3 regions of the Arthrobacter pascens genome follow, and region 2 is predicted to be linked to each of the others. Evidence: riboswitches for the same ligand, from Rfam matches in the RefSeq annotation. Region 2 holds a riboswitch; each other region holds the start of a gene.
What was found. Region 2 has a riboswitch for cyclic di-AMP ahead of QFZ40_RS16075 (M23 family metallopeptidase). Riboswitches for the same ligand answer to the same signal wherever they lie in the genome.
Positions count from the first base shown of each region.

Region 1: another riboswitch for cyclic di-AMP. It lies ahead of QFZ40_RS08265 (hypothetical protein); the one in region 2 lies ahead of QFZ40_RS16075 (M23 family metallopeptidase).
Region 3: another riboswitch for cyclic di-AMP. It lies ahead of QFZ40_RS08275 (LysM peptidoglycan-binding domain-containing protein); the one in region 2 lies ahead of QFZ40_RS16075 (M23 family metallopeptidase).

Region 1 is NZ_JAUSXF010000001.1:1,792,653-1,802,726, reverse strand. Features, by position in the region: gene QFZ40_RS08270 (acyltransferase family protein) at 1-615, shown strand, start outside; cyclic di-AMP (ydaO/yuaA leader) riboswitch at 710-875, shown strand; gene QFZ40_RS08265 (hypothetical protein) at 1,271-2,080, shown strand; gene QFZ40_RS08260 (mycothiol transferase) at 2,142-2,651, opposite strand; gene QFZ40_RS08255 (DUF2087 domain-containing protein) at 2,826-3,350, shown strand; gene QFZ40_RS08250 (HNH endonuclease) at 3,385-4,272, shown strand; gene QFZ40_RS08245 (hypothetical protein) at 4,273-4,545, opposite strand; gene QFZ40_RS21745 (FAD-dependent oxidoreductase) at 4,691-7,261, opposite strand; partial or broken gene QFZ40_RS08235 (UBP-type zinc finger domain-containing protein) at 7,488-7,861, shown strand; gene QFZ40_RS08230 (hypothetical protein) at 7,983-8,135, opposite strand; partial or broken gene QFZ40_RS08225 (DUF222 domain-containing protein) at 8,430-9,971, shown strand.
Region 2 is NZ_JAUSXF010000001.1:3,514,302-3,524,375, reverse strand. Features, by position in the region: gene QFZ40_RS16115 (response regulator transcription factor) at 1-673, opposite strand, end outside; gene QFZ40_RS16110 (DNA repair helicase XPB) at 767-2,413, opposite strand; gene QFZ40_RS16105 (helicase-associated domain-containing protein) at 2,427-4,919, opposite strand; gene QFZ40_RS16100 (hypothetical protein) at 4,930-5,163, opposite strand; gene QFZ40_RS16095 (cold-shock protein) at 5,420-5,803, shown strand; gene QFZ40_RS16090 (DUF3027 domain-containing protein) at 5,812-6,390, shown strand; gene serC (phosphoserine transaminase) at 6,695-7,825, opposite strand; gene QFZ40_RS16080 (metal-dependent transcriptional regulator) at 8,106-8,801, shown strand; cyclic di-AMP (ydaO/yuaA leader) riboswitch at 8,923-9,165, shown strand; gene QFZ40_RS16075 (M23 family metallopeptidase) at 9,176-9,991, shown strand.
Region 3 is NZ_JAUSXF010000001.1:1,802,995-1,813,068, reverse strand. Features, by position in the region: partial or broken gene QFZ40_RS08330 (IS30 family transposase) at 1-52, opposite strand, end outside; gene QFZ40_RS08325 (IS110 family transposase) at 291-1,493, shown strand; partial or broken gene QFZ40_RS08320 (IS30 family transposase) at 1,508-2,263, opposite strand; gene QFZ40_RS08315 (DUF1810 domain-containing protein) at 2,753-3,193, opposite strand; gene QFZ40_RS08310 (DNA alkylation repair protein) at 3,218-3,745, opposite strand; gene QFZ40_RS08305 (TraR/DksA family transcriptional regulator) at 3,752-4,114, opposite strand; gene QFZ40_RS08300 (cupin domain-containing protein) at 4,321-4,707, shown strand; gene QFZ40_RS08295 (lytic transglycosylase domain-containing protein) at 4,772-6,022, opposite strand; gene QFZ40_RS08290 (nuclear transport factor 2 family protein) at 6,097-6,510, opposite strand; gene QFZ40_RS08285 (dienelactone hydrolase family protein) at 6,573-7,550, opposite strand; gene QFZ40_RS08280 (MBL fold metallo-hydrolase) at 7,636-8,403, opposite strand; cyclic di-AMP (ydaO/yuaA leader) riboswitch at 8,527-8,729, shown strand; gene QFZ40_RS08275 (LysM peptidoglycan-binding domain-containing protein) at 8,733-9,566, shown strand; gene QFZ40_RS08270 (acyltransferase family protein) at 9,866-10,074, shown strand, end outside.

The sequences.
Region 1 (10,074 bases), 1.7 Mb from region 2:
GTCGTCCTTTCCCTAATGACTGCAAGTGTGCTGGCCATGCTGATCCTTGCTCCGCAACTCCACTCCCTGGTCTACGCGCTGCCGACGACGTGGGGCCTGGGTCTGATCGTCGGTTCAGGGCTGCGGCTCTACAGGGTCCATCTGTTCAGCTGGTTCTCCGGCCGCAGGCTGAGGCGCGCAACCCTGATCAGCTCGGTTCTTGTCCTGGCCACCTTGATTTTCTTCCCCAAGGCCAACGAATCGGCCGCTTTCTTTTTCGCCGGAGGACCCCTGGCCATGGCTGCCGCGGGCGTCCTGGTGGTGCTGGCCGCTTCCCGCGCCCCGGTAATGCCGAAGTGGACGCGGGCGTTACAGGCGCTTGGCACAGTTTCCTACGGGGCGTACCTCTGGAACTACATCGTCATTCTTTGGCTCAATGGTGGATCGACAGCGGACCTGCCGCCCCTGGTGGCAGTGTCGGCAATCCTACTGACCCTGCTCCTGGCCGTCATCAGCTGGAACACTGTCGAGCGGCTGGGACGCAGCGCGCGCGATCGCTTCGACAAGTACTACGACGAAAACTGGAACGCCCCCGCACGGGTTGAGCCCAGCGGGGCACTGCGACACGCCCCTTGATTTACCCGTTACCTAAACGTGACTTAACAGAGTGCTTGAGGTACGGTTTTGGGGTGGCCCATCTAGATCGGGCCGCGTCCGGGCTGACGCCGAGCTCTGCCACATCCCGGACTTCCCAACATTAAGGCAGAGACGGGGGACCCATAGTCTTCGGGCCGCTGCCCAGCGGCCCTTGGGGTGAAGCCGTCACGTTCAACGTGCCGGCCGGTTGACCTCTTCCGAACCCGACAGCTAACTCCGCAGGCGTTGAGAGGCAACTATCATGTCCCGTTCCCTGGATACGTCGCGCCCTTTCCGGGCAGGACGACATCGTGCAGAAGCTGCGCAAACTCCCACCACAACCAGCCCGGATGCCGACGCAACTAACGTACAACCGGCGCCTTCAGAACCGACTTCCCCCGCTCTGCGACGGCGCAGGGACAGGCGTCCGGCCTTCGAAGCACCCCGTCCTCCGGAAACAGCACCGATCGCAAAAACAGCGGCTCCGGTAACTGAAGCACTACCGGTAGCAGCGCCAACAGACTCCGCAGCACCCAAGGCAGCCCGCAGGCGCGGGACCGTGACAGCACTGAGTCCTCAAATATCCGACGCCTTCAGGTCCGATCCCGCCGCCGTTCTGAGAAATGCTGCTTCAGTTCGTGTCATGGGTCATCGGATGGCCGTGGTCACCGGCGCCCTTGCCGTACTCCTTGCCGTCGGTTCCGCCAGCCAGGCGACCGAGCTGCCCTTTTTCGGCAAGGAATCTTCCGCTCAGGATGCCCCGGGTGCCACCCAAGCCGCGCAGGGACCGCCGCCCGCCTACGTTGCCGGCCGGCCGACGCCCCTGCCCACTGCATCCAGTCCTTCCCCTGGCACCTCAGGCTCCGCCCCTGCACCGCCCGCAGCGGGTACCAGTGATGTGCCGGCAGTCGCAAGTCCCGTTGCCACAGATTTGCCGTCCATCGCTGATCTCCCCATGCCCGTCGATGCTCCCACCCTGGCGGCAATAGAAGCTGCCACCTCTGCTGCCGGCCCGGCTGCTTCGACGCCCTCTGGCCCTCAGTCACCGGCCAACTCAACGGCGACCCCCAACGCGCCCACGGCGCCGGCACCGGTTCCAGCGCGCACTCCGGCCGCCCAGGCGATCGCACCGGCGACGTCACCGGCTTCTCCGACCGCCACACCGGCACCCACAACAGCACCGGCACCACTGGCCGCATCGCCGGCTCCGTCGCCGACCACGGCCACGCCTTCAGCAGCCGGGGATGACACCACAGACGAACCTGTCGATGTACGCAATTACGCCAGCGCCCGCCTCGCTTCATACGGATGGGGTCCGGAGCAGATGAACGCCCTGAACGCCCTCTGGGATACAGCAACGAAGTGGCGGCCCAGCCAGGTGGAGAGAGGATTGAGCTACATCAAGAAAAGCTACGGCTCCCCCGCAAAGGCCCTGGAATTCCGTGCTGCACACAAATGGTACTGAGTAACCCGGGCACCTTCACGCGGCGCATCGGCGGCGAACGCGTCCAGGCCCGACTGCTCCCCTAACCGTCCTCGGGGTTCAGGCCCTTGGCATATGCGGCCTGCCCAACGTGCTGGAGGCAGTCCGCAATGATGCTGACCAGGCGTACGCCCAGGGTCACGGGAGGGTCCCAGCGGGTATCGACGATGCGGTCGAAATCCTCATCGTCGAGAGTACCTACGAACTCCCGGGTCTGCCGGTGAACGGCGTCGTAGTATTCGAGCAAGAGCTCAGGAGGGGCCTGTACCGCGTCGACATTCTCTGTGGAATGGCCGTAGCCTGTGTCACGCTCGGGCAGCGGCAGGCCGAAGCGGCCGACAAACTCCTGCGACGTCCAGACCTGGTCCAGGCCGGCGGCGGCGGCGATCTGCGCGTCCTCGATCCGGCCGAGGTGCCAGATGAGCCAGGCTATGGAGTTCCCGTTGCCGGCCGGACGACGAACCAGGGACCCGTCGTCGACCCCCTCAAGCGCAGCGGCGACCGTTTCACGGATGCGGCCGAAAGCGTCAAGCAGCAGTTCGTTGGATTTCATCAAGGTCCTCCCCCTGTGCGCCACGCACGGTCGATCTACTGTGACCTCATGCTTGCATGGAAGCCGCACCAGCGGATAGGCCTGCCGCCGGGCTCCTCCTGCACCGTTCGTCAGGGCTACCATGTCAGGCACGGCCATCAAGGAGGCTGCGCCGACGCAAAGCGAGGAAAACCAGTGACCGAAGGGATGAGGTTTAGCGGACCGCATTGGCGGCGTGTCATCGCGGCCCTGGCCAACAGGGACGCCCGGACCGCCTATGCGCAGATAGTGCTCGGTGCCACTACCCCCGATGTGCTTGCGGAGCTGAATGACCAACGGCGAAACCGGGCCATTGGCGCCCTGTTGGAGTCTGGCCTGGTCGAGCGGAACGCCGCACATGAACTGGAGGCGTCCGAGTCGATCTTCCGCGATCTTCTCGCTCAGCAACCCCGGCGGCAGGCGAAGACCGGACCTGCCCGGTACATGCACCTGGGCAGGATCGAGAGATACCCGGTAAACATGGCGGAACGGCGGGAACTCCTGGCCTGGATCATCAGCGAGGCCATCGAGCCGGGCGAAATCCTCACGGAACGACAGGTCAATGAACGGCTTCTGAGCTATACCGACGACGTGGTGCTGCTGCGCCGCTATCTGGTCGACTTCGGCCTGCTGAAGCGGACCACCTCGGGCTCCGCCTACTCCCGGCACGAAGAGACATAGGCTTGATGCCTGCCGGAAGCACAGGAGGAACACAGTGGCAGCAGTGATTCTGGGATGGAACGCGGACCGGTGGAACCGCTGGAACTATCGTTCCGTCGTCGAGCAGGTTCTTGAATCCGGCCGGTTCCTGGACCGGTGGGATGTTGGCCGGAGCCGGAACATCAAGCCGGGAACAGAGGTGTGGCTCCTGCTGCAGGGCAGCAGTGACGCCGGCAGCGGCCTGATCGGTCACGGCGCTGTAGTCTCCGAACACTGCGAGTCCGGACTTACAACTGATCCGGATGCTACCGGACGCTACGCCGGCATTGCTTTCGACGCGCTGATGCCCCTTGGGGAACAGATACGGTCGGGCTCGTTGGTGGAGTCAGTCCCCGATATACGGTGGGACGCCGCCTTCCGCCGTTCAGTCGTGTCCGTCCCGCGGTCAGCGGAGCCGGACCTTCGCCGGTTGTGGCGGGACTTGGGGCCGGCAGTCATCGATCCCACCGAACTGATTCCCGGAAGCTACCCGCTGGACGCGGTCAGCAGCATCGAGGTGAACCGCTATGAGCGAAACCCCGACGCACGCCAGGTGTGCCTGGCGTTCCACGGAACGGCCTGCGCTGCCTGCGGATTCTCCTTCGAAGCCACCTATGGCGAAATCGGAGATGGATTCATCCACGTCCACCACACAGTGCCGGCGTCACTCCTTGGGAGCGGGTACCAACTGGACCCGGTCGCGGACCTCGTACCGCTGTGCGCCAACTGCCACGCCATGGTGCACCGGGGCGCACGTTCACCACGGACTGTCACCGAGCTTCGTAACATCATCTCCGGCGCCGGCCACCTTCCAGGGGAAATGGTCAGTGAGCAAGCGTTGGAGGCTCAAGAGAACGCCCGGCGCATCCTCAAGGCACCAGGAGTGAGCGTGCGGAGAGACTGATTACTGCCCTGCAGCCGTCGTCCCGAACATCAGGGTCCGCCGCCGGACGTCGTAAAACACCGTGGCCGAGCGTTTCAGAAGGCCTTGGAGAACTTCTGCGTCCTCCGCGTCGAGGGTAAGGACCTCCTCCCACGCCCCCTGGTCAAGCACCAGCTGAAGGGTCCACGTTCCCGGCTTTCCCGCCTGCGCGGCCACCCAGCTGAACTGGTAGTGGTTGACCTGGCGGACCTGGATGCTGTCGTCGGTTATCGGTTGTTTTGGTGTGGGGCTCATGGTGCCCTCCTGGATCGGCGCTGCGTAGGCCCTCTGCATAAGCCAAGAACCAATTTAGACCCGGCGCCCCTTGTGATCCAGAGTTGATCGCAAGTTGGGAAGGTGCGCCCACCGTGATGAAGCCGCCCACGAAATTCAGGCCGGACTACCGGCGTTGGGAAAGTACGAGTGCCCATCCGCCTGCCACTCCAATGGCAAGTAGTACGGTTACGAAGCCGATCGCCGGTGCGCTCGGCCATGTCAGGGCGTTGCCATACCGGAGCAGGGCAAGCGCCTGCAGAATAACGAAGGCAACGGAGGTTAGGGCCACGGGGCGGACGGTGCGAAGGTCGCGGCTCAACTGGCCCTGCGCGGCCGCCAACCCAAGACCGACCAGCCACGCTCCGATCGCCCTCGCGGTGAGCTCGGACAGTTGCCACGGCCACCACGTCGCGGCAGGAACGGGCACTGCCAGGAGCGCTACGCCATATAACAGCAGTACCGCGGCGATTCCGATCAGGAGCAGCCGGAGCGCAACAGGCAGCACTGGCCGTCCCGCCGTTACGGACTTTGGGGCAGGACGCAGGGACCGGATCTGAATCCGGCTTATGATGAGCATCGCCACCGGCACAATGGCGTAGATTGCCAGCCACGCCCACGTGGCTACTTGGGCAAGGGTGGCAGCGTCTGGCGACAGGTGGAAACGATCGAGATGAAACAGGGTGACTCCGAAGGTCAATGTCGTGAAGACGAACACGGGCCAGACAGCCAGCCTCGCTGAATTCCAACTCGATGAGCGGGCGCCCGTCACCTCCAGCCCGGCGGCCGACCAGTAGGCCGCCCCGAGAAAGACGGCGGTCATGGGGGGATTGACTGTCCACGCGAACCATTCCGCAGTCCGGAGCGGAAACACGAACAGCACGAGCCCTGCAAGAAACACGAGGAATGCTGCGACGTAGAGCAGCCGCCGCATTGGCGGAATCAACGTTGTCACTTCAGTTGGAGCGGCCATCACCGGGCAGGTCCTCGGGTGCGGCTGCCTCACCAGGGGCAGGGTTCTCGGCCAGGTAGCTATGAAGCATCGAGACAACTGTGGCGCCGTCGCCGACTGCGGTAGCCACTCTTTTGATCGAACCGGCCCGCACGTCGCCGATCGCGAAAATGCCGGGCATGCTGGTTCCAGCCCTAATGGCGACCTGTCCGACCTGATGGACCCGGCGTCACTGACATCCCGGCTGGCGCCCGTGCGCAGAAAACCGGCTGGGTCACGCTCTACGGTGTCGGGCAGCCAGGAGGTCCGCGGCACCGAACCGATCAGCACGAACAAGCCGCCCGCTTCGATCTCCTCGCCCGGGGTTGCGTCGGATCCGGACGCGACCTTGACGGCGGCAAGGAATCCGTCCTGATCGCGGGCCCCCACAATCACACTCCTGAAGCGGATCGCAACGTTCCGGGTGGCCTCAAGTTGGGAGATGAGGTATTCCGACATACTGACCGACAGCGTGGGCCCGCGCACCAGCAGCGTCACCTTCTTCGCGTACTTGGCAAGGTGCAGCACCGCCTGTCCGGCCGAGTTGCCGCCACCCACGACACAGACGTGCTTTCCCGCCATCGACGGCGCCTCGGAGACTGTGGCCCCGTAGAAGACGCCTCTGCCGACCAGATCCTCCAGCTGAGGTATGCCGAGGCGACGATAGTCCACGCCGGTCGCCACCACGACTGTGCGGCACCGCACGACACTTCCATCGGAAATCGACACCGCATAACAGGCTCCGTCCACGCGGACTCCCTCCACCTTCCGCAGGAACAGAAAGTCCGTGCCCAAAGTCCAGGCCTGGTGAAATGAGCGGTAGGCAAGGTGGGCGCCGCTTACACCGCGGGAGAAGCCAGGGTAGTTGCGGATCAACGAGCTGGTGCCGGCCTGGCCTCCCACAGCCTCGCCCTCCACCACCATGGTGGAGAGGCCCTCGGAGGAGGCATATACGGCGGTCGCGAGACCGGATGGACCGGCTCCTACAACCACGACATCGAAGATCTTGTCCACGGGAGGCGGTCGGGTCACCCCCATCGCTTCGGCGATCTCCAGGTCACTGGGGTTTTCGAGGACAATTGGTGGTGCGGTGAACTCCAGCACCATGACCGGCAGCACTGGGTCGCGCAGGTTCAGGCTCTCCAACGTCCGTTGCGCGGTTTCGGACCCCGCAGGGTGGAAGCCCACCGGGATGTGGTTACGACTCAAGGAGTCGCGCAACATATGAGTCCTTTCGTCGCCTACCTCCCCGATCAGCCGGACCGCCTCGAACCCGACCCCTTGGGCCAGCTGCCAGTCGTCGAGGGCGTCGGTAATCGCCCCATGGAATTCTTCGTCGCGCGATCGTTCGGGACGTATGATCACCAATTCGGCATAGCCCTGCGCGATCGCCCGGAATACAGTGGGGGCGCTGGCGAAGTCACCCCACGTCACCACGACAGCACGCTTTGCGGCCGGGTGGAAGCCATAGGCACGCCGCAGGAAATCGAGTCCGTCGCGGTCAGCCGGACCGTAGCATCCGAGTATGAGGGCGACCTGGCGATTCCAGCGCCGGAGCCCCTCAAGCACCGCCCGCCCGTGGGCGTGGCCGGCGCAGGCCAGCACCTCGTAGTCGGCACCGTACCGTCGACGTAACTCATCTTCCAGAACGCGCCGAGAGGCCGGATCTGTGGTCGCAATAAGCATGACCGGAACCGAGTCATCCATGGCCGCCGTCTTTTCCGGATCAAGGGATCGGTGACGCTCACGATACTCGCGCCGGGACATTGGGGACAAGGGGTGCTTGTTGCCTCTGGAAAGGTCCTGCGCCAACGGTGTCGGAGTTGCGTCGGGCCCCGGTCGGCGCCGCGATTCCGTCATTCCAAAGGCGCGGAGATTCTGCCAGAATGGCTCCCCGACGGTGGCCAAGCGGGATGACCTGAGAATAATGGAAATGGAGGACCTCTTGGATGATCGCCCTATTCGGGGAATCAGCCTGGCCGCCACACCCAGTGGAACAGGGTGTCTGGAATGCCTCAGCGGTGATGGCCCAGGATGGTGGCTACATCTTCGCCGCTGCGCCCAGTGCGGCCACATCGGATGCTGCGATACATCACCCTCACAGCATGCCAGTGCCCATGCACGCACCGTCGGTCCCCCGTTATGAGGTCCTTTGAACCTGGGGAGGATTGGTTCTACGAGCACACCACGAAGAAGTTCTTCCGCGGCCCGCGGCTTCCGGGTCCTCAATCCAGGCCACTGGAACAGCCGGCACCCGCACCGGCAGACAAGGTACCGGCAGACTGGCGAGGGCACTTACATCGGTAACCGCGGATGCAGCGCTAACTTCTCTGACCCCGGGATTCGGCGACGGATGAAGGGCGTGCCCAATTCCCTGCAGACGGGAAGCAATACCTGCCTCGGTGGCGTATATACGTCCAGGCCTACGCTAACGGCGCACACGTAACTGGGAAATACTGAGGGCAATGCGGCCGACTGCCTGGGTGATCTGGGCGGCCAGATCCCTGTTGGACGGGTTGGTCGGCTGGCCGTGGCCGGATCCGGAAACAATGAATTCTCTGCCACCGACGATTGCTGGCACGGCCCAGCAGCACAGCTTTGGCTGGCGGTCCACGCAGACAGTCACGCCGTGGCGTTCAATAACGGCGCCTCGGTGATTGGGCGATTTTCGTAAGGTTCTGCCCAAATGGAGGGCGAATGTACGCACTTTGCATGGGGAAACAGTGGACTTGCCGGATCTGCCGTCCGGTTGGACATGGGAAGGTCGAGCTGGCAGGCTCACGGCGTGGCTCGGGGACGGAGTTCCTTGCCGATCAGCGAAACGGCCCCCGGCATGCCCTCATAAAATGTCAGACCCCCCTTCCAAAATGAGTACATGTCAAGCGAAGCGGTGGCAAAGGCTTTTGAGGCGATGGGCGCCGCGATTGCCATGCTTAACGTGGAGGTGGCAGCGTCCGGTTGCCGGGTGCCCTCAGATACGGATCCTCTGGCCTCCGTCGCTGATGATTGCTTGGATATCCTTGCCGGGGTTGCAAGGGTGGAGGCTCGGCTGGCGGCGTTGAAGGCGGAGGCGGCCGCTAACTACGCGGACTCCGCACGGTCCGCCGCTCCTCTGGACATGCCGGTCCAAGCTCAGGAAATGTCCATAGCTGCAGAGGTGGGTTGCGTACTGGCAATCGGCGACCGGGCCGCAGGCGCACTGCTGGCGCACTCCTATGCCTTGGCAACGTCCCTGCCACGTACCCTGGCAGCCCTGCAGGCGGGGAAGGTTTCGTGGCAGCACGCCAAGGTGATGGTGGACGAGACCGCCACCCTTGACTGCGACGCAGCGGCGGCGCTGGAAGCCCACTTCCTCGATGCTGACGCACCCAATCCCGCCCGCGGTTGCCCGGCCGGCGAGATGCCGGCCTATAGGTTCCGGCGGAAAGCCCGGACCTGGCGGGAACGCCACCACCCGGAAAGCATCGAAAAACGCCACGCTAAGAGCGCCGAGGACCGGTGCCTGGAATATGCCCCGGAGCAGGACGGCATGGCGCGGGTGTCCGCCTACTTGCCCGCAGACCAGGCGGCTGCCATCTGGAACCGCATCACCGCCATCGCCCGGGGACTGTAAGGACCCCATGAGGACAGGACGCTCACGCAGCTACGGGCAGACCTGTTCGCCACGACTGCCCTTCGAAGCGAAGCCGGCTGTACGCGCTGCGGTAATGCCACAGGCATCGGCGTCGGCAGGGGCGGGGCGGGGGCTGGGGTGCCGGGTCTTGCCGATGTCCCCACGCCTCGGGCCGCGATTCTGGTCACCGTTCCTGTCTTCTCCCTGCTTGGGGTGACCGAGGAACCGGCAATGCTGGACGGGTACGGACCCATTCCTGCCTCCATGGCACGGGATCTGGTGTCCAATGGGGCGGACTCGTTCCGCCGGGTGCTCGTGGATCCACGGGACGGGGCGCCCTTGGAAATCGGCCGCGCCAGTTACCGGATCACAAAGGCCATGCGCAACTGGCTACGGATGCGCGACGGCAAATGCCCGTTCCCCGGATGCAGCAATCACTCCCTGGATAACGAAGCAGACCACCTCTTGGCCTGGCATCATGGCGGAACCACTGGGATCAGCAATCTGGGACAACCGTGTCCCCGGCACCACAGACTCAAACACACCAGCGGCTGGAGACCGACGCCGGCAACAAAGAATGAGCCGCCCGGCTGGATCTCACCGAGTGGGCGGAAGTACAAAAGCGAGCACCAGGACTGGGAACCGCCCCACTGGCCGCTTTCACGGACGCCGCAAGCCGGAGAACGGCACGGCCAGGAGCCCCATCCACCCGTGCCGAGCGCCCTGCGCGGGACTGTGGACTATCTTCAGATGCCGCCTGCAGCCGGAGAAGACGGCCTGCACGCGTATCTCGGTGCAAGATGAGCTGCCGGCCAAACCTCAGTATTGGTAACGTGGTGGTCGCCAATAGGTCGATAGCCCCCTCCAGGTTGGCCGGCTGAACCCCTATGTCTCTTCGACGCCTTTG
Region 2 (10,074 bases):
CGCGTTTGGTCTGGATCAGGGCCGGTGCGTCGGGATCAATGTCCACCTTGCGCCGCAGGTACGAGATGTACGACTCCACGATGGAGGCGTCCCCGTTGAAGTTGTACTCCCAGACATGGTCCAGGATCTGGGATTTGGAGAGCACCCGGTTGGGGTTCAGCATGAGGTACCTGAGCAGCTTGAACTCCGTGGGGGACAACTCAATAACTGCTCCGCCACGGCGGACCTCGTGGGCGTCGTCGTCGAGCTCCAGGTCATCCACCCGGATGACGGCGTCATCGTCCAGCAGGGGCTGGGTGCGCCGGAGGACCGCCCGGATCCTGGCCACGACCTCGTCAAGGCTGAAGGGCTTGGTGACGTAATCGTCCCCACCCACGGTGAGGCCGGTGACCTTGTCCTCGGTATCGTCCTTCGCCGTGAGGAAGAGAACGGGGAAGTGCTTGCCGGAAGCGCGGAGCTTGCGGGTAACGGTAAAGCCGTCCATATCGGGCAGCATGACGTCAAGGACGGCCAGGTCCGGAGCATGCAGCTCTGCAGCGGCCAGCGCATCACGCCCGTTCCCTGCCGAGACTACCTCGAACCCCGCGAACCGCAGCGAGGTGGACAGCAGCTCGCGGATGTTGGGCTCGTCATCAACAACTAGCAGCTTGGCTTCTGGGCTGGTCTTGTTCATACTCCCATCATGCTCCCAGAGTCTGTAAGTTTTCTGGATGGAAGGTGTGAGTTTGATGATCCTTCCGTTGATGTCCCGTGGCTGTAGCGTCTGCTACCCGGGCAGGCCAACGTCCTTAGCGTCCATGATCCGGTAAGCGTAGCCCTGCTCGGCCAGGAACCGTTGGCGCTTGGCAGCGAAGTCCTGGTCCAGGGTGTCCCGGGCAACCAGTGAATAGAAGCGGGCCGCCCGGCCGTCCTTTTTAGGGCGCAGCAGCCGGCCCAGCCGCTGCGCCTCCTCCTGCCGGGAGCCGAAGGACCCGGAAACCTGGATGGCCACCGAGGCCTCAGGCAGGTCAATCGAGAAGTTTGCCACCTTGGACACCACCAAGGTGTGGACCTCTCCGGCCCGGAAGGCATCAAAGAGCTTCTGGCGTTCCTTCACGGAGGTATCACCTTTAATGACCGGGGCCTGCAACCGCTCGCCGATTTCATCCAGCTGGTCGATGTACTGCCCGATCACCAGCAGCTGTTCGCCCTCGTGCCGGGCAACGAGCTGTTCCACGATCAGGGTCTTTGACTCCGAGGTGGAGCATAGCCGGTACTTGTCTGCGTCCTCGGCCATGGCGTAGGCAACGCGCTCTTCGCGTGGCAGGTCAATGCGGACCTCGACGCAGTCCGCCGGAGCGATGTAGCCCTGCGATTCGATGTCCTTCCAGGGCGCGTCATACCGCTTGGGCCCGATAAGGCTGAAGACTTCACCTTCCCGGCCGTCCTCGCGGACCAGTGTGGCAGTGAGGCCCAGCCGACGGCGGGCCTGCAGATCCGCGGTCATGCGAAAGATCGGGGCAGGCAGGAGATGGACTTCGTCATAGATGATGAGGCCCCAGTCGTGGCCGTCGACGAGCTCGAGGTGCGGGTAGAGCCCCCCACGTTTGGTGGTGAGGACCTGGTACGTGGCGATGGTCACGGGCCGGACCTCCTTGACCGCTCCGGAATACTCGCCGATTTCGTCCGCGGTGAGGGAGGTCCGTTTAAGCAGCTCGTCCTTCCACTGGCGGGCGGCCACGGTATTGGTCACCAGGATCAGGGTTGTAGTTGAGCTGGTGGCCATGGCGGCCGCACCCACCAGGGTTTTTCCCGCGCCGCACGGCAGAACGACAACACCGCTGCCCCCGGCCCAGAAGTTCTCCGTGGCCAGTTGCTGGTAGGGCCGCAGCTTCCAGCCGTCCTCGTTCAGGGCGATCACATGCGGAGTTCCGTCCACATAGCCGGCGAGGTCCTCGGCGGGCCAGCCGATCTTCAGGAGCAGCTGCTTGAGCTGACCCCGCTGGGAGGAATGGACCACTATCGTCTCGCCATCGATCCGGGGCCCCAGCAACGGCTGGATCTTCTTCGCCCGGATGACCTCTTCCAGCACCGGATAGTCGTCGGTCCGCATCACCAGGCCGTGTTGGGGGTCCTTCTCCAACCGGAGCCGCCCGTACCGTGACATCGTTTCCTCGACGTCGATCAGCAGCGAATGCGGGACAGGGAACCGGGAATACTTCAGCAGGGTGTCCAGGACCTTCTCGGCGTCCAGACCGGCGGCGCGGGCGTTCCATAGGCCCAGCGGCGTGAGCCGGTAACTGTGCATATGCTCGGGAGCCCGTTCCAGTTCGGCAAACGGGGCGATGGCATGGCGGGCCTCGGTGGCCAGCTCATGGTCCACTTCGAGCAGTATGGTTTTATCGCTTTGGACAATCAGCGGGCCGTCGTTCACGCGGGGGAATCCTTCACTGCCGCAGTTCCTCCGCGGCCTCTATATCGATGATGCGGTGGATGGAGACCACGCGTTCCGTATCCTTCGCCGGATCAAAGACCCTGACGCGGCCGCCACTGACCGACAGCGGAACGACGGTTTCCAGGTTGGCGTTGCCCAGGCTGTCCACCACGTTCATGCTGATCCGCTGCTTGAGCCGGATGGCCCGTTGGAGTGTCTCAAGACCAAGCTGCGTGGCCACCTCGCCGGATCCGGCCGCGCCTCCGCCGTTGGGGCTGGCAACGGCAGCAGGACCAACGTGCCGCAGTACCGCAAGCTGGGCTTCCACGTCGGCTTCGGCGGGCGCCGTCCGCGGAGCGGTGTAGACGGGGCGGGGGCTGCCCGACGGGCTGGTGCTCCGTCGCAGACGGAGCACAGACGGTTCGGATTCTTCCATGGAGGGTGAGAGGCCCAGGCTCCGGAGGACCTGAGCTGTTTCCCGCGGCGGCGCGGACGAGATCAGGACGGTCGGCGCAATCCTTGCCAATCCAAGGCCCGCTGCCTTGGATTCGGACGCCAGTTCCAGCACCGTGGTTTCGTCGTCGCTTTGGATGAAGCTGGCGGCCGCGCCTACCCGCAGCCGGCCGTGCCGGGAGGCCGTGTCCTGCACGAGGTATTCCAGGGGTTGCGGTACGGCTGTGGCGGAATGTTCACGAAGGAAGCCCAGCATGCCAGGTGCGTCAAATCCGGCGTCCAGGGCACGCCTGACCGAGTACGGGGAGAACCGGTAGATCGTGGCGGGTCCCTGGCCCTCCGGGTCTGCCATCAGCAAGAGTTTCTCGCTCAGCTCAGGGGACAGGTATCCGGGGGCCACGGCGGTGAGGTCTGCCTGCAGCAGCACGTGGTTCAGCTCGGCGGGGAGATGCTCACCCAGGACGCCGAGCGCCTCGTCCGGGTTGTCCTCTGCTACGGCGATTCCCAGCTGGCTGAGAGCACCTGATCCGATCAGGCCAAGCATCTCCGCCTCGGCCAGCACTCCCCGGATCAGGGAGCTGAAACGGCGGGCCATCCGTGGCTGCGCCCATTCGGCCCGCTGCAGGACCGCAGCGGCATCCAATACCGGGGCCTTCCCGTCCGGCGCTGCCGCCTCCCGCGTGAGTTCGTTCAGGATTTCCAGGATCCGCTTCCTGACCACCGGGGCGTCAGGCCGCTGCGCCTCCGCCGACAACGCATTGATGGTGCTCCCGGCCGCCGAGCGATGTGCGGGGGACATGCCTCCCGATCCCAGGGCCGGCTGACCTACGAGGGAAGGGACCCTCTCACTCGCCAGCCACGCATTGACCAGCCACAGCCACTGTTCCTGCCGCGGCAGGACCAGCCATTCGAGTTGCGGGGGCTGAACCCAGGCGGACGAGTCAACATCGAGGCGGAGCAGCCCGGCAAGCCCGCACAGCTCCAGCAGCAGCCCGGCCCGTTGCATATCGACGCGCAAGGCTTCGGCAAGGCGCTTCATCTCCCTGACCCCTACGCCGCCACTGCGCAGGGTAACGAGCGGCTGCTCCTTCACGGCATAGAGGAGTTCACCCACCAGCCGGAGCGTTTCCGCGATGGCGCCCAGGGCCGCATTCCGCCTCAGGACTGCGGTTGTGTGGCCAAGTTCCGGAACCGGCGGCGAGAGTGTGAAATCGTTGATGATGGCTCCGCCTCTCAGAGACAGGCCCACGCTGTGCGGCAGTTCCACGTGCGCCGCGTCCAGCGGTACCAGCAGGCCCCGGGCCAGCAGCCAGTCAACGGGCCCGACCTCGGCGCCCTCATTCACCACCGAAGCCTTCCTTTGGGCCTGGGGGACGGCGCCCATGGCCCAGTTGCCGAACCGGGCGAGCAGCGCCGTCGTGCGTTCCGGAGCGCCGGCCAGTACCTGGTGCAGGGCCTCCGGGGATGACGTCCAATGCTGCAGGGCAAGCGCGGCTTCCATGGGGGTGGTTGCTCCCTGGATGGCCACACCGCTCCGGCGCAGGTCGGCAACGAGCTGGACCACCCGTTGCGCGAAGGCCGGCTGGAGCCGCACCAGCTCGGTGTAACTGCGGCCCAGCCCGGCCGGGTAGATCCCCACCACGTCCTTCAGGCATCCGACCGGAAGGTAGAAACGCTGGCGCTGGGCCGACGCCGCTGTTCCATGCGGGGGCTCGGCCCGGTGGACCAGGGCCAGCTCCTGGAGAGAGGCCAGAATGCGCTCCACGGCCACAAGCGTGGAGCCGGCAATGAACTTTCGGAGCCCTGCGGCGGAGGCACTGTGTTCGGTGTCCGTATTGGTGCACAGGTGCAGGGTTTCCAGGACCTGCATCTGGGGCTTGTTGAGCCGTTCCAGGGCGCGCTGGACGCTCACGCGGGCGCTGGCACGGGCGGCAAGCGCGGCGAAGTCCGGAACTGCGGGGGAGATGAGGTCCGGCCGTGCGGCGAACAGGGCACGCAGCGATTCATCGCTGCGTGCCTCCAGATCCTTGCTCAGCGCGCGAATGAGGGACATCAGTTCAACGTTACCGCCCGCCGGACTTTCCTGCCCGGCGCCTTCCGGCCACACTGTCCAGGACCAGGAAGACCATCAACAGGAAGGCTATGGGAAGGCCGTACAGTGCCGTCGACGTAACCCAGACGGGAGCGACGGAGCCGGCGAAAGCCAAAGCCATAACTGCTCCTACCGCCAGCAGGGAAAGCAGCGCAACAAACGCTGCACAGATCATCAGAGGCCGCCGGTAACGCGTGGGAGTCATGGCGTAACGCTAACAGCCCTCCCGCCACCCACGAAGTGACAGGCGAAGTGACAACCGGAGTGGCAGCAGAAGTGGCAACCGGGGTGAAGTCGGTCCGCAGGGGTCCTTGAAAGCAGGATTCAGGCACCGGGCAGGATAACCTTGATTGATACAGGCCAACACGGTCCGGGCTGTCATACCCTGAACCTGCATATCAGTGCGGATGCGGTGACGGCCGGCCGTGTCTCACGACGTCAGAACGAAGAAGGTTGATTACGTGCCTACCGGCAAGGTCAAGTGGTATGACAAGGAAAAAGGTTTCGGATTCCTCGCGGGCGAGGACGGGCAGGAAGTGTTCCTGCCCAAGTCGTCGCTGCCAGAGGGCATCACCGAGCTGAAAGCCGGTACGCGCGTAGAGTTCGGCGTTGCCGATGGCCGCAAGGGCGCCCAAGCACTGGGCCTGCGCGTCCTGGACAAGACTCCGTCCATTGCCAAGGCCAAGAGGCCGAGCGCCAAGGACCTTGCACCCCTGGTCCAGGACCTCGTCAGTGTGCTGGACAACCTCTCAGGCACCCTGTCTGCCGGCAAGTACCCGGAAGGCAACAAGGGCAAGGCCATCGCCGCTGCCTTGCGTAAGGTTGCCGACGAGCTGGACGTTTAGGCCTGCTGATGAATCCGGAAGCTGAACAGCCGGCGCCCAACCCTGGGACGAAACGGCGCGCAGGCGTGCCGGTGTGGCGGACGGGCAAACCCGACGCTTTCCTCGCCGCTGCCGTGGACGTGGCCCGCAAGGCAATCGAGGGCATCACCTCGGCCTCGGACATCGGCCCGCACGTGGCTGCGAAGAGCGAAGGGGACCGTCTGGTCACCCACCTGTTCGAATCCAAGCTGCCCGGTTACCTTGGTTGGCACTGGTATGCGGTGCTGACCCGCAATTCCCGTTCCAAGGTGGTTACCGTGAGTGAGCTGGGCCTGCTGCCGTCGGAGGACTCTATCCTGGCCCCCGAATGGGTTCCCTGGGCAGAGCGCGTCCGTCCGGAGGATGCCCAGGACCAGGATGTGCAGGACCAGGATGTCCACGACCAGGACGCCCGCGACCGGGAGTCCGCAGGGAAGGGGTCCTTGGCGGACGACGGCGGAACCCTGGACGACGCCGTCGGGGCACCTGCAGGAATGCAGGACTCCAAGGATGCTTTCGACGAGGAAGAGTCGCCCGCCGACGAGGACGACGAATTAACGCTGCCCTGACAGGGCGCAAGCGGAATCACCGTGCCGCGCGGCCCGGGAGCTGGTCCAGAGGCGGGGCGAGCCTCCTCTTGTTCTGCGCTGCGTTCTCCAACCCAGCGGACGATCTCGAACCCGGGGGACACAGCTAACGGCGCCGGCCGGAAACAGAACCCGGACGGCGCCGTCGGACGCTGAAGCCTCCTGGACGCGGAAGCCTCCTGGACGCGGAAGCCTCCTGGACGCGGAAGCCTCCTGGACGCGGAAGCCTCCTGGACGCTGGCCACCTCCTGAATGCTGGCACCTCTTGAAGGCGACGCAGGAGGAGTTACTTACGCAGTTCGCCCACTACAAAGTCGATGCTGGCCAGCAGCGCGGAAACGTCTGCAGGCTCAATCGCAACAAAGGTGGCGATCCGCAGCTGGTTCCGGCCCAGCTTCCGGTAGGGCTCGGTGTCCACGATGCCGTTGGCGCGGAGCACCTTGGCAATGGCCGCCGCGTCAATGGAGTCGTCGAAGTCGATGGTGGCGATGACGTTGGAACGTTCCTCCGGGTTGGCCACAAAGGGCGTGGCAAACTCTGAGGCCTCAGCCCACGAGTAGATGCGGCTGGCGGAGTCGGCGGTCCGCTTGCTCGCGAAGTCCAGGCCGCCGTTGGCATTCAGCCACTGCACCTGCGCGTCGAGAGTCACCAGGGTGGACAGCGACGGCGTGTTGTATGTCTGGTTGAGTCGGGAGTTGTCGATCGCCGTCTGCAGGTCCAGGAAGTCAGGGATCCAGCGGTCGCTCGCCTTGATGCGGGCTGCCCGGTCGATCGCGCCGGGGGAGAAGAGGCCCAACCAGAGGCCGCCGTCGGAAGCGAAGTTTTTCTGCGGTGCGAAGTAGTAGACATCAGCCTCCGCAACGTCAACGTCCAGGCCGCCCGCGGCGGACGTTGCGTCCACCAGGACGAGGGCGCCGTCATCCGCGCCGGACACGCGCTTCACGGGCGCGGACACGCCTGTAGAGGTCTCGTTCTGCGGCCAGGCGTAGACGTCGACGCCTGCCTCGGCCCGGGCGAGCGGACGGGTCCCGGGCTCGGACTTGATGATGGAAGAACTATCCAGGAACGGCGCCTTGTTGGTGGCCGACGCAAACTTGGAGCCAAACTCGCCGAAGGACAGGTGCTGGGCTTTCTTCTCGACAAGGCCAAAGCTGGCGATATCCCAGAACGCGGTGGAGCCGCCCACACCCAGTACCACCTCATATCCTTCGGGGGCACGGAAGAACTCGCTGAGTCCCTCGCGGACCGAACCTACGAGGTTCTTGACCGGGGCCTGCCGGTGAGACGTGCCCAGGATGTGCTTGGAAGCGGCTGAGAGAGCCTCGATCTGTTCCGGCCTGACCTTGGACGGCCCGGCGCCGAACCGTCCGTCCTGCGGCAGGAGGTTGGCGGGAATAGTGATGCTGGGTTCGCTCACAGGGACTCCAATTTCGGCGTGGACGTGGTTCATGTCCGGGACGGTGGGGTGGCGGGCAGTCAGCGTCGACTGCGTCAGGGACCTCTTGTATTCTGCCTGAATCGCCGACACCGCGGGAACCGTGACCGTCATAGTCCAGTCATTGAGACGGTCAGCAAGGCGTCTTCGAATTATTCGGACAAACTCAAAATAGGCTAAGCTTTTACCGGACTACGTCGCTGTGGCTACGAAGTACGGTGGGGATAAACGCTGGGTACTTGCGCTCGAGGAGCTGAGCAGGATGACGGATCTGATCGATACTACGGAGATGTATCTTCGGACCATTTTGGAGCTTGAGGAAGAGAACATTGTGGCTCTTCGGGCCCGCATTGCCGAACGGCTCCGCCACTCCGGGCCTACGGTGTCACAGACCATCGGACGGATGGAACGCGACGGCCTGGTCGTAGTATCGGGCGACCGCCATCTGGAGTTCACCGACATCGGCCGGAAGCGTGCCATCGAGGTCATGCGGAAGCACAGGCTGGCGGAGCGGCTCCTGGCCGACGTCATCGGGCTGGAATGGGCTTATGTCCACGATGAGGCCTGTCGTTGGGAACATGTCATGAGTGAACGGGTCGAGCGGCGAATCTTCGAAATGCTGGACCACCCCACCGAGTCCCCGTACGGCAACCCCATACCAGGCCTTGCGGCCCTGGGGGGCAGAACGTCCACGCCAATTGCCGATGGTGTGATTAATCTCCTTGAAGCCATGAAGGGCTACGGGCCCGGTTCCACCGTGACCGTCAGTCGGCTCGCTGAGCCAATCCAGGTGGAACCGGAGTTGCTGGTCCAGCTTGATGAAGGCGGGATACGTCCGGGCGCCTCGGTGTCGCTGGAGCGTGTCGGGGAGTACATCTCGGTCCGCGTGCCGGGGATTGAAGGGGCGTTGGAACTCCCTCCGGAAGTGGCCGCTCACGTCTTCGTTTCCGTCGGCTGAAAAAGCCCATTCGGCGGACAAAATAACGGAGCTGTTGGGGATTGTGTCAAAGATAACGGAATTGTTACTGTGCGCCTAAATCGCCTATAGTTGACCACCAAGCGTCGATACTAAAGCGTTACTTGATCTGGAGCCGAACTCTGCCAGCAGATCAGGTGTACGAATCATCAACTGGCAGAGGCGGGGGAACCACAACCGGCAGTCTTCGGGCCGCCTTGGGGTGAAGTCCGTCAGCAGCAAGCCTCTTCCAGGGAAGATCCTCACGGGATATTTCTGCGCCGAAGCTTGCTTACGGCGGACCGGGTCTTTGTACTCTCTGACCCGAATCCGACAGCTAACTTCGCAGGCTATCCAGAGAGGAACCCTACTTGACCATGCAAAATTCCAGGGGCCGCCGTCGTGCGGTGGGCCCCCCTTCGGCGCCACCGGTCGCCGAAGTCGTTGCCGCGGACAGGCCCCGCGATCCGCAACGGGATGCGCGAAGACGCCGGGGTCCTTTCAGGCAAATCACAGATTTTGCCGCTGCCAGCGGCATTGGCCAGAAAGCCGGGGTGGCCCTCGCGGCCGCTGGCCTGGTCCTCACCGTTACCGTTCCGGCCACCGGAAGCGTCATGGCGACCCCCCTGCCCGGCCAGACCGCGCTGGCAGCCTCTGTTGCCCAGCCGGAAATCTCCGCCGAGGCAGCAGCAAAGATCGATTTCAGCCGTTCCTCAGTGGTGACGCTCGGTGATCCCGACGGAAAACTCAAGCAGTTGCTGAGTGCCCAGTCGGTGGGTTCCATCACCCGCGCCGCCTCCGCAGGCACCTTGGGCGCTCCGCTCGCCCACCTGGTCACGGCCTCCCCCTTCGGCTACCGGGTCAGCCCGATTACCGGCGGCAGCGGTGACTTTCACCGGGGCCAGGACTTTGTGGCCCAGTGCGGCACATCAGTCCTGGCGGCGGCCAGCGGCACGGTGACTTTTGCCGGCTGGCACCAGTTCGGCGGCGGCAACCGCATCGTTGTGGATCACGGAAACGGCCTCGAAACTACGTATAACCACCTCTCGTCCTTCAATGTGAAGGTTGGCCAGACGGTCAGCCGCGGCGAGGTTGTGGCACTCAGCGGCACCACCGGCGCCTCCACCGGCTGCCACCTGCATTTCGAGGTCCAGGTCAATGGCGAAGTTGTCGATCCCATGGGCTGGCTCTGAGTAAATGATGGACAACTATCGAATCCTTGTGACATGCCGTGACCTGAATGTGACATTCGATCCAAACTGCTGTACCGTCTAAA
Region 3 (10,074 bases), 1.7 Mb from region 2:
CCAGGGTTGCGATGGCGGACTGGTTTAGTGTCCCGGTGATCAGGTCGCCTTCCTTACGGTGTTGTTGTGGATGATTTCGGAGCTGTCGTAGTGTTTCGATCACCCTCGGGTGGCGGGTATGGCACAGGTCTCCCTGCCGCTTGGACGGCTCACTGGGAATGGCCGCCCGCTGCCCGCCGATGACTCGACCGCTGATTGAGAATTACGACATTGATCGTTGGGTAAGGACGTGCCGGCGTAGTTATCGACAGGGTTATGAAAAATTGAAGCTGATTGAAGGGGGATAAAGCATGCCGGCGGTTTGGGTGGGAATCGACTCGGGCAAGCGGGCTCATCATTGCGTAGTGATCGATCAGGCCGGGAAGGTCCTGCTCTCGACACGGGTTGAAAACGACGAGGGCGTGCTCCTCGGCCTCATAGCCAAGGTTGCGGAGGTCGCGGCCGGTGGAGAGGTCTGTTGGGCGACGGATTTGAACGCTGGAGGCGCCGCGCTGCTGATCGAGCTACTGGCCGCGCATGCACAGCAGTTGCTTTATATCCCCGGACGGATCGTGCACCACGCCGCAGCAACTTACCGCGGTGATGGCAAGACGGATGCGAAAGACGCCAGGATCATCGCCGATCAGGCGCGGATGCGCACCGATCTGCAGCCCGTCCGTCGTGCGGACCAGATCAGTGTGGACCTGCGGCTCCTTACGGCGCGGCGCACGGATCTGATCTGTGACCGAGTCCGAGCAATCAACCGGCTCCGCGCCACCTTGCTGGAATACTTTCCGGCGCTCGAGGGGGCGTTCGACTACTCGAAGAAGGCGCCTCTGATCCTCCTAGGCGGCTATCAGACCCCGGAGGCCATCCGGCGGATAGGTCTGAGCCGGCTGGCCGGCTGGCTCAAAAAACGTGGCTGCCGGAACAGTGCCAAGATGGCCGAGAAGGCACTGATAGCCGCGAACTCCCAGCACACGGTCCTGCCAACACAATCGACCGGCTCTGCCCTGGCTGTCCGGCTGGCCGAGCAGATCAGCGCCATTGACGCAGAGATCGACGACGTCGATACCCAGATCACCAACCTGTTCCACCAACACGACAGCGCCGACGTTCTACTAAGCATGCCCGGGTTCGGGCCGGTTCTCGCGGCGACTTTCCTCGCGAATATCGGCGGTAACCTCAAGGGGTTCGACAACGTCGACCGCCTCGCCAGCGTCGCAGGCCTGGCCCCGGTCCCACGCGATTCCGGACGCATCAGCGGAAATCTGCATCGGCCACGCCGCTTCAACCGCAGACTTCTCCGGACCTGCTACCTTGCCGCGCTCTCCAGCCTGAAAAACAGTCCCGCATCCAGAACCTACTACGACCGGAAACGCAGCGAGGGAAAGTCTCACAAACAGGCCCTCATTGCCCTCGCCAGACGCCGCATGAACGTCCTCTGGGCCATGCTCCGCGACCACACCATCTACCAGGAACCGATGGCCAGAATCAGCGCTCAAGCAGCTTGACAGAAACATTGAGATTCCCAGTGGCCGGGGACGGCACGGTCCTCGACCTCGGGCGGTCGTTCGGAGATCATGACCATGCGGTCCGTGAAGCGGGAGGTGCGCTGTTCGCCGGTGATATGGGGTTTGCGGCGGGTCCGGCCGGTGCGCAGGGCCGCCTGAATTTCGCGTTTGAGTCCGCCTCGGGCCTGGACGTAGAGGGCTTGATAGATCGTCTCTGGGCACACACGCATCTCCGGCAGTTCGGGGAAATCTTCGACCAGCGTGTGGCTGATCTGCTCTGGAGACCAGCGTATGAGCAGTTTCTCTTTCACGTAGTTGCTCAGGTCCGATTCACCAGCGAGTTTCGCGGTCTTGGGCCGGGCGCGGCGTGAGGCAGCTTGACGTTGCGCCGCATACGGCTGGTAGCCAACGCCCGGGTGGCCGTTACGGGCGATTTCCCGGCTAACGGTCGACGGCGATCGCTGCAACACTGCCGCGATTGAACGCAGCGAAGCCCCAGCGGCGTTCAGGTCCCGGATGGTTTCGCGTTCTTGCAGCGACAGAAACCTCGGGTCAATGGGCCGTTCGAGCACCGAGATCGATACAGGCCGGGTCTGCCGCCTTTTGTCGGGGACGGCAGGAAGTGTCGAAGAATCCACATCATGGTTGTAGTGCATTCTCCGTCCAGCTGGATAAATGCGTCGACCGCCGGATTTCCTCACCCCGAGCTCCCACTCCCGTGCACTGCTGCGGGGGACGCCCAGGGCCTGGACCGCATCGCGCCGGCTCAGTCCTTGGTCTCGTAAGCGCAGGTACTCCGCCCGCCTGCGATGACTCACCGGTCGGCTGGAAATGCCCGCCTCGCGTGCCCAGCGGAATGCGGTGTTTACATTCAGGCTGAGCTCAGCAGCGGCAACAGTGACGCTCCCTTCCCGCTCGAGAACGGACAAGAACTCCCGTTTCTGTTCGGGTGTGTACTTGGCTCTGGCTGCCTGCCGGGTTGATGCGGTGTTCCCGGAAGTGAGGCCAGCCTTGCGGAGCCACTGATAGCAGCTGTTCCGGTTCAAACCCAGTTCTGCCGCGGCCAATGTCGCACTTCCGAGTCGGTCAAAAACTCGGAAGAACGCTTCCCTCTGCTGAACAGTCGATCTCGCATACTTCCGGGACTCCGCTGAGATATCGCTTAAATGCGGCACGGTCGTTGCAACTCCCAAAATGTATGGGTGTTGCAACGACCGCTAGAACTCAAGGCAGCGCGGGCCCGCCGTCGTCGTCCTGGTTCAATCCCCGCCGGAGAGCAGCAGCGATTCGGTGGCGGCGTCGGGCTGGCCGTCAAAGAAGCCGTCCAAGACCTCTTGGAAGACGCTTTCCTCCGGGGCCGCCCTCAGGAACAGCGTCATGGAGGAGTGCAGCTTCCTCGCATCTATGCCGCCGAGGATGTCGGTGGCCGGACGGCCTGCGTGGGCGGCGACAGCAGTGGCACATTCGAGCAGCCTTGGCCCCAGCAGCCCGTGCTTCACGTACGCCCGCGCTTCGGCCAGGGATCCGATGGCATATAGCCGGGACGTGGGACTCTGCCCCAATCCGGAAATCTGCGGAAAGACAAACCACATCCAGTGCCCGGTCTTGTTCCCGCGCCGCAGTTCCGCGAGCGCCTGATCGTATGTGCCGCCACCCTCCTGTGCTGCGACGAACCGGTCCAGGTTATAGGGGTCATGCATAGTGTTCTCCTTCTCCAGGCTCTCCTATGCCGAACGGGTTGTCTGCTCGGCGGCGAGGGACGCGGCGCGGCGAAGGGATCCGTCGGGATCCTGGCGCCAGCGGGCGAGCACCGTGTCGGCGCGCTGCAGGTCCCTTCCGCGCAACGCGCCGAGCAGCGGAACCACGACGTCGGCGATCAGCGGGTCGACCAGCACGTTCGTGTTCGCGGAGCGGATGAAGCCCTCGACCCTGGTCAGATCCGAGTGCCGCAGCAGGGCCACCCGGGACTGCAGGAGGACGACGGCGGCCAGGCGGCGCTCGTAGACAGGATTCCTGCCGGGGTGCGGCGGGCCCCAAAGCTGGGATGCAAGGGCGGTAATCTCGTCGTGGCCCAGGTCTTTGAACTTCCTGAGGGCATCGCGGACCGTGCCGCGTACGGCTCCGACCGACGCTCCATAGGAGGTCAGGACGGCGCCCAGGCGCGACTCAACGTCTTCCGCCCGGTACCAGGCGCCCTCGTTCTGCAGGGTGAGGTCGATGAAGCCTGCAACGTCCTGGATGTCGTGGTCCATGCAGCGCTACCGTCCTTGGCGCCCGGCGGCCGCGTGGACAATGCAAAACGACGTCCATGGACGGGCCTCCAGCCGGCCTTCCGAGATCGGTTCTCCGCAGACGCTGCAGATCCCGTAGGTGCCGTCGGCAATCCTGGCCAGGGCGGCTTCCACTTCGGCGAGGCCCGCAACGCTCTGCTCCAGCAGTGCGGCTGCCTGCGAGAGCTCGAAGGCAATCGTGGCACCTTCGGGATCGTGTTCGTCGTCAATATTGGAGCCATGGCGTGCTTCGTTGGCTGATGAGATGTCAGCGCGAAGGGCGGGAAGCAAGGCCAGTTTGCGCTGCCGCTCTTCCTCCAGCAGAACCCGGAACCGCTCGAAATCAGCCATGGGAAAAGCCTAGCGCGGTTGTTCCCGGCGCCTCATTTGCGTTGTTTGGCAGATACCGCAGCGCATTGAATATGCCGCTATCAACAATGCTATCGACAAGGAGGCCTAATCGGAGGAAGCTGACATTCGTAAGCGCCTCAAACGCCGTCTGGCAGCCCGGGACAGACAGCGGACGGGCACAATCCGTTGTGGAAAGTGGGACTGCAATGACTGCCAATGTCGTCACTCAGCTGGAAGTGAAATCACACAATTCGCCCGATGAACAGCGCCGCCCGGACAAGACCGAAATCGACGTTGTTACCGTGGGCGAGTACACCATGGGCCGGTTTAAGTTCGAGCCGGGATGGAGCTGGGCTGACTGCATCAAGCCCGTCGTACAGACAGACTCCTGCCAGGCCAGCCATGTTGGATTCTGCGTGTCCGGGGATCTCGTAGTGGAGACCACGGACGGCAACCGGATAAACATTACTGCCGGCGATTCCTACACGATCCCGCCAGGCCACAATGCCTGGGTTGAAGGCGACCAGCCCTTTACCGGCGTCGAATTCCTCAGTGCCGCGGAATTCGCCACACCGCCCGCGGACTCCGCCTAGCGCCATATCCTCCAGCACTATGTCCCCCCTTGGCGGGGAAGACTGGCGGTCAGCACGAGCTAACTCAGTACCAGTTGTTGGATACCTCATGGCTCCAGGCCCCGCACGGGGACCCGTACCGGTCTGCGATGTAACTGAGGCCCCAATTTATCTGCGTCCTGTAGCTGGTCAGCCAGTCGCTGCCGGCGGTGGCGTACTTGCCCGGCGGAAGCGCCTGTGCAACGCCGTAGGCGCCGGAGGACGGGTTGGTGGCTGTAGTTAGCCAGTCAGATTCCTGGGTCCAGAGCCTCACCAGGCACTGGAACTGTTCCTGCCCCCAGCCGTAGGAAGATAACCGGCCGGAGGCATAGCTTTTGGCCCCGGCCGGATCGTTGACGGCGCCGCCGGGAACAGAGGGTGCGACAAAGGGCGGCTGTACCGGGGCAGGACCGGGGGCAGGATTACCCGGGGCGGGCCTGGCCGCTGCCTGTGCAGCGGCCAACGCCGCAGCCTGCTGGCGTGCCTGCTCCTGGGCTGCCGCGCGTTTGGCTGCCTGGGCCGACTCATAGGCGGCGAGGGCGGCCTGGCCCTGCTGGTACTGGCCCTCAACAGCCGCAGTTGTTCCCTTGAGGGAAGCCAGCTGCGCAGTCAGTTCCTGGCTGTGCTGCTGTTGATCCGCGATCTGCTGGTTCATGGCCTGCTGGGCAGCCTGGGCGGCGTCCAGCTTGGCTTTTGCTTCGCCGGACAACCGCTCCCTTTCGGCCTTGGCCGCTGTTTCCTGGTCGGCCAATGCCTGGGAGGACTTCTCTGCAGCAGCTGACTTATTGACCAGCCCCGCCGTTTTGTCGCTGACGATCTGGACAATATTCAGGCCCTGGATGCTGTTGGTCTGGACCGCGTCAAGGGCGACGAAGAATCCCAGGTTCGTTCCGCCGGTCTTGTAGGACTGGGCGGCGAGGGAGCCGATTTCCTTTTTGTACTGCCCCAGCTCGTTGTTGGCCCGCGCAGTTTGCGCCGTGAGGACGTCCACCTTCGCGCTTGCTGCCTGGAGGGCCGACTCAGCTACTGCATACTCGGCAGCTGACTTGACCGCGGCAGTGCCCAGCGCCTCGGCCTGCGTCTGCAGTCCAGTCAGGAGGTCCCCGATCTTGGTGATCTCCGCCGACTTGCTGGCCTCGTTCTGCTGCGCATTCTGCACATCCTGCCAGGAGGGGTAGCCGCTCGGTGGAGCATCGTCGTCGGCGTTCGCTGGCAGCAGCGAGGCGGAACTAGCCAAGGCAATTGCCAGCACTCCGGCAATAACGGGGAGTTTCGGGCTGAGACCAAACCAGGACATAGTTTGTGAGCATACCGGGCAATCCTGGATTTGGATGCCGGAAAAGTGAAACAAACGGTTCGGCGTGGCAGCATTTATTGTTTTTGTGGACGCCGTCCGGAGAGGGATTCCACCGTTTCTTCAATGCCAACCAATTCCTCTTCGACGTCCTCCAGATACAGACGCCCGGCAATGACCAGGCCCTCCGAGACCTGGAACAAGGCAACTCCCCGCATGTGGAATGCTTTACCGTCGCTGCGGTTTCCGGACCAGTCCCATTCGATCCAGGTCGTGTCGCCGTCGTCCACGGAGCGGATCACTTCTGACCTGAAATCGGGAATTCCGGCGAACATTGCCGCCCAATTAGCGTGCATTTGCGCCCGACCGGTAAATGCCCTTCCAGGATGCGCAGGTTGCTCGCTGCGGTAGTTCTCGTGGAACAGTGCTGCGGCCCCTTCAAGGTCATGCGCACTGAGCGCTGCCGCCAACCTGTCCGTTACTTCGCTCATCGGTCCCTCACGTCCAGACGGAATGGAGCTTGCGTACTTGCAGGGGGTTCCGGTTCACACGCTTAGACGAACCGACCGAACCAGGCCAGCGTGTCATTCCACGCCGCGGTGGCCTGCGCCTCTTTGTAGCGCTCGCCTGTGTCGTTATGGAACGCGTGGTCAACGCCGGGGTAAACGGTGAGCTGGTGGCGGACGTTACTGGCGGTCAAGGCATCGCGAAGGGCCGGCATCGCACCGGTGATTCGCTGGTCAAGTTCAGCGTAGACCCCAAAGACTGCCGCCTTGATGGCGCGGACCTTGTCCAGATCGGGGGCGGGGCCGTAGAAGGCTGCTGTGGCCTTCAGTCCGGGGAGCGCTGTCGCCGCCTGCCACGTGATGCCGCCGCCGAAGCAGTAGCCGTTCATAGCGATCCGTTCCGGGTCCACGTAGTCCTGGGACTGGAGGTACTCAAATGCCGCGGCAAAGTCGGAGACATGGCGCTGGGCACCAGCCTTGGTCAGCGCTCCAGGCACGGCGTCCGGGTCCATCTTCGCCGTGCCTGCCTCCCGGCTCAGCAGGTCCAGGGCAAGTGCTGAATACCCGGCCTTCGCGAATCGTCGCGCAACGTCCTGAATGTGAGGAGTGAGCCCGCGATTTTCATGACAGACCAGGACGGCCGGTCCCTTGGCGGAAGCGCCCGGCCGGGCAAGGTAAGCACGGATGTCGGTTCCGTTGGACGGGAACTGTACCTCCGACGTCGTCAGTCCCGGCTCCCCCTCCGGGACGGAAACCGGACTCTTCGCCCCGGGAACAGCTCCGGAGGCGGCGGGGCCTGACCCCGCTGCTGACGACGGGCGTTCCGGGCTAGGCATGGGATCCGTTCCCGACGGCACTTCATCAGGAGTGCAGCCGACCAACAGCATCGCCGCGGAAGCTGTGGCCATGCTGCCTGTAATGAACGCCACCCGGCGGGTGAACGTCCTGTGGGTCATGGCACCGGCACGGTAATCGTCGAAGAATTCCTCGATCAGGTACCTCTCAAACTTGCCAAGCTGGATCATGGTGGGCCTCCTCGAGCGTGCCGAATATCCTCCTCCGATGTCGGCCATCCGGCAAGGGGCAGGCGTTCAACACCCCTTCCGCTTGTCATGCGGCGGGGATGCTGGAGATGGCGTCACCAATCCTCATCCGCAGGGCGGGCCCGTGTCCGGGAAGGACCAGGGAGGCGTCGACGTCGGCCAGGCGGCTTAGTGTCTCCCCCATGGCTTCCGGGCGGCTATGGAACATGGGATGCAGCATCTGGACACCGGTCTCCTTGCTGAGGGGATGACCCGTGACCAGGGCGTCCCCGGTCACCACCGCGTTCGCCTTGGGAAGCACAAAAGCGGTATGTCCGGGCGTATGCCCCGGAACCAGGACCGCCCGGGGGGAGCCGGGAAGGGCCCGCAGTTCGTTGGCGCCCCAGGCTCGCGCCTCCGTGGCCGGCTCTGCAGCCAGGGCACCAGCCCTGATGACGTGCAGCATCCAGCGGCAAACCCGTGGCCGCCAAGCCCGCCGCAGTACCTGGCCCAGGGTCACCTGGTGTTTTTCCTGGCCGCGGACATGCGCCACCTCCTCGGGACTGCAGAGGATCGGGGTGCCGTACTCCCGGGAGAAATGTGCGGCCGATCCCGTGTGATCAACGTGTCCGTGGGTAATCAGCATCGCCTTGGCATCCGCCGGCTCGAGGCCGATCTGCCTGATTGATGCCAGTACGCGCTCGAGGTCACCGGGGTAGCCTCCGTCAACAACGAGGAAGTCTTCGCCTTCGCGAACGATGATCCAGTTCGACGCCGGTCCCTCCACGAAGTGGACGCCTTCTGCGGGCTCCGTAGTCCGCTGCCTCGGATCCCAATCATCGTGGTGCTGGGGCATGGTCCCGCTTTCTTTCGACCGGATGGGTAACGCTGTTGACAAACTAGTTCCGTTACCGGAACGTGACTTTTCGGGGGAGCAGAAGATACCCTCTTTCGGTGCCCCGGTTTCAGCCGGGACATTTCCGTCAGTATGCCGAACCCTGCCGCTGACCGGGATCCAATCGCTTTCCAGCTGGCAGGGACGGGGGAACCACGTTTCCACGGCCTTCTCAGGAGGCCTTGGGGTTAAGTCGTTAACTCTCCGTCCCGCATGGAGGCGTTTCCGGCCGGGTGTCTCCGACCCGAACCCGACAGCTCACCCCGCAGGCATGGGAGAGGCGATCTTCTGTGTCAAAAAATTCCATCACCGCCCGTCATCGCGCAACCCCCAGCCGATCAATTGTGCTCGAAGGCCTGTCAGTCACGGCCAAGTCTAATCTCCTGAACATGGGAAAGTCCGGCGTGGTTGTTGCTGCCGCATCGGGACTTCTGTTCGGCATCGGGGCACCGGCCCACGCCGGAACCCACGCGCCCGATAATTCCGGAACCGCAAATGTTCAGGTCCAGGCAAGTGCTCCCGCCCCTGCCCCGGCCCCCGCGGCAGCGGCACCCGCAGCCAGGGTCCATACAGTCGTTTCCGGCGACACTCTGGGTGCAATTTCCGCACATTACGGAGTGAGTCTTAACTCGGTTTTCTCCGCCAATGGCATGTCCATGGCGACGATCATCTACCCGGGCAACCAGATAAAAATCCCGGGGACCGGAACGGCTGCACCGGCACCGGCTCCGACTAGGGCAGCTGCCCCCGCGCCGGCCCCCGCCCCGGCACCGACAGTACGCGTAGCCGCAGCCTCGGCACCCGCAGCGGCATCCAGCTCTGTCGGCGCGGCAATTCTGGGTTCGGCGTACTCCCAGCTGGGTGTGACCCAGGACTGCACCGCCATGGTGGAGAAGGCCCTGCGCTCCGTTGGCAAGAGTGTGGGCGACTTGGCCCCCGGTCAGTTCTTCCAGTACGGCAGCGTTGTGGGCACGCCTGCTCCCGGTGACTTGGTCATCACTGCCGGACACGTAGGCGTCTACGCCGGCAACGGCCAGGTTGTCAGCGGCGGCGTGGACGGTTACAAGACCCAGGTCCATTCCATCAGCTGGCTCTCAGGCTATTCCTTCGTTCGGGTAGCTTAGCGCGGCCCTGCAAGCAAACGGCGGCGGACGGCGACAACCGTCCGCCGCCCTTTTGTCTCCAAACCGGCCAGCGTCAGGTTCCGTCCAGCCAAATCAGGAATACTGGTGCAAGGCGCGGGCTCAGGGCCTGCAATCCCAATCATGTCCACAGACAAGGGCCGGTTTGCCTTTCACTTGATATTTGAACCGGCTACTTGCGAGGCTCCGGAGGTTATGTGACAGTGCGAGTTGAGGGAACGGTCGCGAGGCCCGCCCAGCAAACTGCCCATCAAACTGCAGTTCGGCCCAGGCTGGACTCCTTGGACGTCCTTCGCGGTGCGGCCGTCGGTGCCGTTCTTTTGGGGCATTCCTGGCCCGCGATATTCCAGGGCGCAGGAATCGTCGGTGTCATCGTCTTTTTTGTGCTCAGCGGTTACCTGATCACGGGTGTACTCCTCAGGGATGTCGAACGGCACCGCAAGATCCGTTACGGCCGTTTCTATGCCCACCGGGCTTTCCGGCTGCTGCC